DNA from 2 places in the Mesorhizobium sp. M0058 genome. Region 1 is predicted to be linked to the other one. Evidence: predicted binding sites of a transcription regulator. Region 1 holds the regulator's gene; the other holds the start of a gene.
What was found. Region 1 encodes PhoB, which activates phosphate uptake and scavenging genes when phosphate is short. Its sites were predicted from a motif close to TGTCATNNANCTGTCAT; they were not measured.
Positions count from the first base shown of each region.

Region 2: the regulator PhoB is predicted to act here: its motif matches at 1,676-1,692, upstream of NKJ75_RS16805 (bifunctional 2',3'-cyclic-nucleotide 2'-phosphodiesterase/3'-nucleotidase).

Region 1 covers NZ_JAMYUQ010000008.1:232-4,883, forward strand. The annotation lists gene xylF (D-xylose ABC transporter substrate-binding protein) at 1-909, opposite strand, end outside; gene NKJ75_RS14850 (ROK family protein) at 1,175-2,410, shown strand; gene phoB (phosphate regulon transcriptional regulator PhoB) at 2,441-3,130, opposite strand; gene phoU (phosphate signaling complex protein PhoU) at 3,147-3,851, opposite strand; gene pstB (phosphate ABC transporter ATP-binding protein PstB) at 3,893-4,652, opposite strand, start outside.
Region 2 covers NZ_JAMYUQ010000009.1:46,063-50,714, reverse strand. The annotation lists gene NKJ75_RS16805 (bifunctional 2',3'-cyclic-nucleotide 2'-phosphodiesterase/3'-nucleotidase) at 1-1,574, opposite strand, end outside; partial or broken gene NKJ75_RS16800 (NAD(P)/FAD-dependent oxidoreductase) at 1,716-2,980, opposite strand; gene NKJ75_RS16795 (5-formyltetrahydrofolate cyclo-ligase) at 3,158-3,823, shown strand; gene NKJ75_RS16790 (Lrp/AsnC family transcriptional regulator) at 3,820-4,293, opposite strand; gene ald (alanine dehydrogenase) at 4,449-4,652, shown strand, end outside.

The sequences.
Region 1 (4,652 bases):
GGTGTTGCCGCCAGGCGTGGTGAAGTCCTTGGCGCCGGCAATGTCGCCCGTCTTCTTGCCATCGGCAAGCTGCGAGGCGATCTCGGCGGCGTTCTTGCCGAGTTCGCGCGCGTCCTTCCACACCGACACCGTCTGCGTGCCGAGCGCGATGCGGTTCAGAGCGGCATGGTCGCCGTCCTGGCCCGAGACCGGAACCGTTCCGGCAAGGCCCTGCGCCGTCAGCGCGGCGACAACGCCGCCGGCGGTGCCGTCATTGGCCGCAACCACGGCATCGACCTTGTTGTCATTGGCGGTCAGGAACTGTTCCATGTTCTTTTGCGCGTTGGCCGGCAGCCAGCCATCGGTATAGGCCTCGCCGACATTCTTGATCTTGCCCGAGTCGATGGCTTCCTTGAGCACTTCCATCGAGCCCGAGAACAGGAAATCGGCATTCGGATCCGAGCCAGAGCCCTTGATGAAGACATAGTTGCCTTCGGGCTTCGCCTTGAACACTTCGCGGGCCTGCATGCGGCCGACTTCCTTGTTGTCGAAGGTCAGGTAGAAGACGTCCTTGTTCTCGATCAGGCGGTCATAGCCGACGACCGGAATGCCTTCGTCCAGCGCCTTCTGCACCGCCGGGCCGATGGCCGAGGCGTCCTGCGCCAGGATGATCAGCGAGTTGGCGCCCTGCGAGATCAGGCTTTCGACGTCGGTCAGCTGCTTGCCGGGATTGGACTGCGCGTCGGCGGAAATGTACTTGTCGCCGGCAGCCTCTATCGCCGTTTTCATCGCCGCCTCGTCGGTCTTCCAGCGCTCTTCCTGGAAGTTCGACCACGACACGCCGATGACCTTGTCCTTCGCCTGCGCGACCGACATCAGCGCCAGCGACATGGCGACACCCGCCAGCATGGCGGCTGCAAATCTGTTCATCATAATCCTCCCTGCGCCGCGTGCGGCGCGACAAAACTGGCCCGAGGGCCGGCACACAGAGGCGCTATTTTTTCGAGCCTCGAAAAAATACTGGTTCAATGATAACGCGCTGTCAACATCGATTCTGATGGATTCTGATGGCCGTGCCGAATTTTTTCGAGGTCCGCAATAAACAATGACAGGGCTGCCGGCGTCTGCCAATATTTGGCTGGTGCCGTCGAACGCCGTCACTATCATGAGGCGCGAGGAGGCCGGGAGGAAACAAATGTCGGTTGGAATCCGCCACGACGATCTGCGCCGTCGCAACCGTGCGATGGTGATTTCAGCCGTGCGCCGGGCCGGCCAGCCGTCGCGGACCGAGATTGCGGCGACCACCGGCCTCAGCCACTCGACCATATCGGCAATCTCGTCTGATCTGATTCAAGAAGGCATCCTGATTGAAGGCAAACCTGGCGAGACCGGCGCACTGAAACGCGGCCGGCCGCAGGTGGGCCTTGGTCTCAACCCGGAAGCGGCGGCGGTGATGACCGTCGTGCTGTCGCTCAATTTCCTGTCCGTCACCGTCATCGACTATGCCGGCCACGTCGTCGCCGAGGAACAGCGCCGGCTGGACACGCTGACCAAGCCGCGCGACGAGCTGATTGGCGAATGCGTAGCAATCGTCCGGCGGCGGCTTGAGGATCCCGACCTCGATGTCCAGAGCATCGCCCGCATTGCCATGGGCATCCAGGGCATCACCGATTCGCAGGCGCGCGCCATGCTGTGGTCGCCGATCACGCCACTGACCGACATTGCCTTCGCCGACATGTTGGAAGCGGAATTCGGCATTCCTGCCACCATGGAGAACGATTGCAACATGATGGCGGTGGCGCTGCAATGGCGCCAGCCCGAGCGCTACCGCGACAATTTTATCGCCATCCTCTTATCGCACGGCATCGGCATGGGCCTGGTGCTGAAAGGCGAACTGTTCACCGGCACCCATTCCTCGGGCGGCGAGTTCGGCCACATGATCCACCGTCCGGGCGGCGCGCTCTGCCGCTGCGGGCGGCGCGGCTGCGTGGAAGCCTATGCCGGAAACTACGCCATCTGGCGCAGCGCCAAAATGATGGGCGAGGATGCCGAGCCGGTCGATATCGGCGACGCTGATATGCGCGCACTCGCCGCGCGCGCCCGCGAAACCGACGGCCCGGAGCGCGAAGCCTATCGCAGGGCCGGCGAGGCGCTCGGCTTCGGCCTCGGCAGCCTGTTTGCGCTGATCGATCCGGCACCCGTCGCCATGGTAGGCGTCAGCGCCGCCGCCTTCGACCTGATCGAACCGGCATTGCGCGAAGCGATCGCCCAGACCGCCGGCGGCCAGCACTCGAAATCGATCTCCTTCGACACCGAGCCCAACGAGCTGCCGCTGATCCGCGAAGGCTGTGCCATGCGCGCGCTCGGCTTCGTCGATCAGGAGATTTTCGCGCCGGGCATTCAGGCCAAATCCGGCAAGCATGTCGCCTGAATGGCCGGCAACGGCGCGACGCGCAGCATCCTAATCTTCCCTGATCGCGTAGCCGGCGCCGCGAATGGTACGGATGACATCCGGCATGCGGCCGTTGTTGACCGCTTTGCGTAAGCGCCCGACATGGACGTCGACGGTTCGCTCGTCTATATAGATCGTCTCGCCCCAGACATTGTCGAGCAGTTGGCTGCGCGAGAACACGCGGCCGGGATGGCGCATCATGAATTCGAGCAGCCGGAACTCGGTCGGTCCGAGCCTGATCTCGCTCTTCTTGCGGTAGACCCGGTGCGATTCTCGATCGAGCACGATGTCGCCGACCTTGAGCACGCTCGACAGCACTTCCGGCTTGGCCCGGCGCAGCAGCGCCTTCACGCGCGCCATGAACTCCGGCGTCGAGAATGGCTTGACCAGATAGTCGTCGGCACCGGTGGACAGGCCGCGCACGCGATCGCTTTCCTCACCGCGCGCGGTCAGCATGATGATCGGCAGCCGCTCGGTTTCGGGCCGCACTCTAAGCCGCCGGCAGAGCTCGATGCCGGAAACAGCGGGCACCATCCAGTCGAGCACCAGGAGATCGGGCACGTTTTCCTGCAGGCGGATCTCGGCTTCGTCGCCGCGTGTCACCACCTCGACCTGATAGCCTTCGGATTCGAGGTTGTAGCGGAGGAGCACGCCCAGCGGCTCCTCGTCCTCCACGACCATGATGCGTGGCGCGATCATAGGCAGTTCACCCTCATCAGGCCGGCGTGGCCATCGCCGTCTCGTCCTGCTTCGGACGATTGGCGGGCAATTGCTGGCCGGTCAGCACATAATACGCATTTTCGGCGATGTTGGTGACATGATCGCCGATGCGCTCAAGATTCTTGGCGCAGAACAAGAGATGCGTGCAGGCGGTGATGTTGCGAGGGTCTTCCATCATGTAGGTCAAGAGCTCACGAAACACGGACGTGTATTTGACGTCGATGCGCTCGTCGTCATTCCTGAGTTTTGCAAGCGCTGCCGCATCGGTGGCGGCATATTCCTCGACGACGCCTTGCACCTGGATCAGCACCAGTTGCGCCATGGCATCGATGGAGTGCGAGAGGTCGCGCGGCGTGACGCTCAAGCCCACGGTGCCGACGCGTTTGGCGATGTTCTTGGCGAGGTCGCCGATGCGCTCGAGGTCGCCCGCCATGCGGATCGAGCCGACCACGGCGCGCAGATCGTTGGCCATCGGCTGGCGCTTGGCGATCAGCGTGATGGCGCGGTCGTCCAGTTCGCGCTGGCGCGCATCCATGATGGCGTCGTCGGAAACGACACGCTGTGCCAGCGCATTGTCCGAATTGAGCAGCGCCCTGGTCGAGCCGCTGACCATCGAGCCTGCCAGATCGCCCATGTCGCGGATCAGCTTGCTGATCTGCCCGAGCTCTTCATCGAAGGAGGCGACGGTATGTTCACCCATGATCTTGGTCCTCGTGCCTGAAAATTCACCCGCCGGACGGCTCAGCCGAAGCGGCCGGTAATGTAGTCCTGGGTGCGCTTGTCGTCGGGGTTGGTGAACATCTTGTCGGTGGCGCCCTCCTCGACGAGATAGCCGAGATGGAACATCGCCGTGCGCTGCGAGACGCGCGCCGCCTGCTGCATCGAGTGGGTGACGATGACGATCGTGTAGTTCTGGCGCAGTTCGTCGATCAGCTCCTCGACACGGGCGGTGGCGATCGGATCGAGCGCCGAGCAGGGCTCGTCCATCAGGATCACCTCCGGCGACACGGCGATGGCGCGCGCGATGCACAGGCGCTGCTGCTGGCCGCCGGACAGGCCGGTGCCGGGCTCCTGCAGGCGGTCCTTGACCTCGTTCCAGATCGCAGCCTTCTTCAGGCTCTGCTCGACGATCTGGTCCATGTCGGACTTGCGCTTGGCCAGCCCATGGATGCGCGGGCCGTAGGCGACGTTCTCGTAGATCGACTTCGGGAACGGGTTGGGTTTCTGGAACACCATGCCGACGCGGGCGCGCAGTTCGACGACATCGATGTTCTTGTCGTAGATGTCGTCTTCATCGAGCGTGATCTTGCCGGTCACCCGCGCCGAATCGATGGTGTCGTTCATGCGGTTGAGGCAGCGCAGGAAGGTCGACTTGCCGCAGCCGGACGGGCCGATCAGCGCCGTCACCTGGTTCTGGCGGATGTCGAGATTGACGTCGAACAACGCCTGCTTCTCGCCGTAGAAGACGCCGACCTTGTCGCCGCGCATCTTGATGACTTCG
Region 2 (4,652 bases), on a different contig from region 1:
TGCGACAGGTCTATTCCGTAGCTGACGCCATCGATCACATCGAAATTGTAGGACGGGAATTCGGTGTCGATGAGCGCCTGGTCGGCTTTGCCCGGCTCGATCTTCCTGAAAATGCCGGCCGACATTTCCAGCCATTCCTTCACTTGCGCGCCGGTGATTTCGACGGCACGAACCGTGTTCGGATAGAGATAGAGGTCGGCGACGTTCTTGATGGCGATGTCGCCCACCGGCACGTCGGTATAGTAGTCGGCGCCGTTGCGCCCGCCGGCCTTGAAGGGCGCCGCCGCCGACAGCAGCGGCACGTCCTTCCACTGCGTGCTTTTTAATATGTCCTTGAGGTACCAGCTCTGCGCCTGGTTGACGATCTGCACCGACGGATCGTCGGCGACCAGCGCGAAATAGGAATAGAGCGGCGCCGAGGTCTTGCCGACCGGTCGGCGGACATAGGCAAGTGTCGCCTCATGGTCCGCCTTCAGCGCATCGACGACGCGCTGGTCGTCCGCCACCGTCGGCTTGTTTGCCTTGTCGACGCGCTGGTAGATCGGCCTTGCCTCCGATGTGGCCGAGGCTACGCGCCATTTCGATCCGTCCCGTTCCAGAAGCAGATCGATCAGTCCCATATGCGAGCCCCAGAAACCGCCCATCACGGCGGGCTTGCCCTGCAGCGTGCCTTTCTCGGTGTCGACGCCTTCGAGCGCCTGAAAATCCTTCTTGCCGGGGAAGACGAGATGCTGATGGCCGGTGAACACCGCATCGATGCCTTCGACGCCGGCGACGAAGAAGGAGGCGTTCTCCATGCCGTCGCCCTGCTTGATATCGATGCCGGAATGCGAGAGCGCGATGACGATGTCGGCGCCCTCCTCCTTGATCTGCGGCACCCATGCCCTGGCCGCCTCGACGATGTCGCGCGTCCTGACATTGCCTTCCAGGTTCTTCAGGTCCCAGACCATGATCTGCGGCGGCACAAAGCCGATGATGCCGATCTTGATCGGCTGCTCGGCGCCCGACCCGTCCTTGATCTTCTTGTCGAGGATGACATAGGGCCTGAGGTAGAGCTTGTCGTCGCGCGGTTTGGCGGCAAGCTCGGTGCCGCGGATCAGATTGGCGCAGACGAAGGGGAAATTGGCTCCGGCCAGCACCTTGTCGAGGAACGACAGGCCGTAATTGAACTCGTGATTGCCGAGCGTCGAGCATTCATAGCCCAGCAGGTTCATGCCCTTCATGATCGGATGCAGATCGCCTTCCTTGAGGCCCTTCTCATAGGCGATGTAATCGCCCATCGGATTGCCCTGCAAAAGATCGCCATTGTCGATCAGCATCGCATTGGTGGCTTCCTTGCGCACCGCCGCGATCAGTGAGGCCGTCCGTGACAGGCCCATCGTGTCGTTGGCTTTGTCGGCGTAGTAGTCGTAAGGCAGCACATTCACATGAATGTCGGTGGTCTCCATGATCCTCAGATGCGCCTGATTGGCCTGCGCGCGGGCGGAAAACGGATGCAGCATGATCAGCGCCCCGCTGGCGGCCGTACCGGCAAGAAAACTACGGCGGGAGACGGGGTAATTGAGATGCGGCATTGGTTTTCCTTCCCAGCGACGTGACAAGATCCCAGCCCCGGGCGGAAGCTTCGCGCCGAAAACCGGCCATGTCCATCGGGAAGTCAGTCGATCAGCAAAAGGTGACGGCTGGATGAATATCCTTGGCCGCGGTTGAGAACCTCAGCCCTTGTCATCGTCGCCCTGGGTGATCAGCCGCGCGCTGCGCTGGCCGGTGAAATAGATCCATAGCCAGCTAAGCGACACCGAGAGCCGGTTGCGGAAACCGATCAGGAAGTAGATATGCGCCACGCCCCACAGCCACCAGGCAAGCCATCCGTGAGCTTGATCGAGCCGAAATCGATCGCGGCTGCCCACTTGCCGATCGTCGCCAGGTCGCCGGCATGTTTGTAGCGGAAAGGCCGCGGCGCGCCATCGCCGGCCAGCCGCGCCCTGATCGTCGCGGCGACATGCTTGCCCTCCTGCTTGGCCGAGGGCGCCACGCCGGGCACCGGTTTGCCGTCCGGCCGCAAGACATGCGCGGTGTCGCCGATGACGAAGATTTCAGGACTGTTCGGCACGGTCAGATCGGGCTCGACCATTACCCTGCCCGCCCGGTCCACCGGCGCGCCCAGCCACTCTCCCGCGGGTGAAGCCGCCACGCCGGCGGCCCACAGGATGGTTCGCGCCGGCAGATGCGTATCGCCAAAGACGACGCCTTCGGCATCGAGGCGCGTGACGGCGCGGCCAAGCTCGACCGTGACGCCCCGCCGCTCCAGCGCCTTGCGCGCATAGTCGGACAGCTTTGGCGCGAAATTGGCTAGGATCCTGTCTCCGGCCTCGACCAGCACCACACGCGCCTCACGCGTGTCGATGTTGCGGAATTCGCCGCGCAGCGTTTCATGCGCGAGTTCGACAATGGTGCCGGCAAGCTCCACGCCGGTCGGGCCGCCGCCGACGATGACCAGTGTCAGCAGTGCCTGGCGCTTGGCCGGATCGGTCTCGCGCTCGGCCTGCTCGAAGGCGAGCAGGATGCGCCGCCGAATGGTGGTTGCGTCTTCAAGCGTCTTCAGCCCGGGCGCGAAAGGCTCCCATTCGTCGTGGCCGAAATAAGCATGACGCGCGCCGGTGGCGAGCACCAGCGTGTCGTAGGGAACAGAACTGCCGTCCTCAAGCAGCACGCGTTTGCCTGGACGGTCGACGCCGGTGACGTTGCCGAGCAGCGTCGTCACGTCCTCGCGCTTGCGCAGCAGATGACGGATCGGCCAGGCAACTTCCGAGGTCGCCAGCGAGGTGGTCGCCACCTGGTAGAGCAGCGGCTGGAAAAGGTGATGGTTGCGCTTGTCGATCATGGTGATGCGCACGGGTGCGCCGGCCAGCGCCCGCGTGAGTTCGAGACCGCCGAACCCTGCGCCGACGACAACGACATGATGGCTGGTTTCACTCATCGCATTCACCCCTGTTTGTCTCCCTCTATCTAGCGATTTTTGTGCACCGCAACAATGTCGCGGCGAGCTAGATTGCCGCTTAAGGCTGCCCAGGACTCGTCGCCGGATGTCGCGAATGCCTATGTCGGCAAGCATGGACGGGTATAGCCTTGCAGGCTGGAACCACGGGAGTGAAGCATGGCCAACGACGATGACAAAGATGGCAAAGGGCGGGGGCAATATTCTTCGCCGCCTTGCTTCATGCACGAACTCGATCCGGAATTTCGCGCGCCATTGACCGACTGGACCGATGTGCGCCGTTGGCGCAAGGCCGAGCGCGAGCGTCTGATCGCGGCACGGTTGGCGGTTTCCGCCGATGCGCGGGTGGCGATGTCGCGGGCTATCGCCGAAGGGCTCGACGCGGCAATCGGCGACATTGCCGGCCGCATGGTCAGCCTCTATTGGCCGTTTCGCGGCGAGCCGGACCTGCGGCCGTGGATGGCGTCGATCAACGAACGCGGCGGCCGCACGGCGCTGCCCATCGTGATCGAGAAAGGCCAGCCGCTGATCTTCCGCGCTTATGTGCCCGGCGACCGGCTGGAAAAAGGCATCTGGAACATCCCGATCCCGGCCGAAGGCGAGCCGGTGCTGCCCGACATCGTCATCTCGCCGATCGTCGGCATCGACCCGCGAAACTACCGCCTGGGCTATGGCGGTGGCTTCTTCGACCGCACGCTGGCTGCCATGCCGTTCAAGCCATTGGTCATCGGCGTCGGCTACGAACTGCAGCGCATAGCCACCATCTACCCGCAGCCGCACGACATCCCGATGGACCGGCTGGTGACCGAGGCTGCTCAGGGCTAGGCCAGTTCCGGCTTCATGCCCATGGCGGTCCGGTCGACGATCTCGCGCAAGGCGAACGATGAGTTGATCTTGGTCACATGCGGCATCGCCGACAGCCACTCCTTGTGGATGCGCTCATAGTCGACCAGGTCCTTGGCGGCGATGCGCAGGATGTAGTCGTATTCGCCCGACATCAGGTGGCACGACAGCACATTCGGGCAGCGCTTGATCGCCGCCTCGAAATCCGACAGCGTCTTTTCGAACTGCCCCGACAGCGATATGTGCACGATCGCCGTCATCTGGTGGCCGAGCGCGGCATTCGAAAGCCGGGCATGATAGCCGCGGATGGTGCCGGATTTCTCCAGATTGTCGAGCCGGCGCGAACAGGCCGACTGCGACAGGCCGACCCTTTCAGCGAGCGCCGCATTGGGTATGCGGCCATCCTTCTGCAGTGCCTCGAGAATGGCGATATCGATCCTGTCGAGCGGCATTTACAGTGATTCCTGCGAAAATTATGCAATTTCGCGCAACGATTATCGAAACACGTCACCTCGCGCAAGCGCATTCGCAAACACCTGCGCAACGATTCGTGGTTCACTCGGTTGATACAGGGAACGAGCCCGAAGGGCCGGATCAGGAGAAGACTATGCGCGTCGGCTGCCCCAAGGAAATCAAGAACCACGAATACCGAGTCGGCCTGACGCCGGGCTCCGTCCGCGAATATGTCGCGCATGGCCATGAAGTGCTGGTCGAAAGCGGCGCCGGCGCCGGCATCGGCGCCGATGACAATGCCTACCGCGCCGCCGGCGCCACCATCGCCAGGACCGCCGCCGACGTGTTCGCCAAGTCC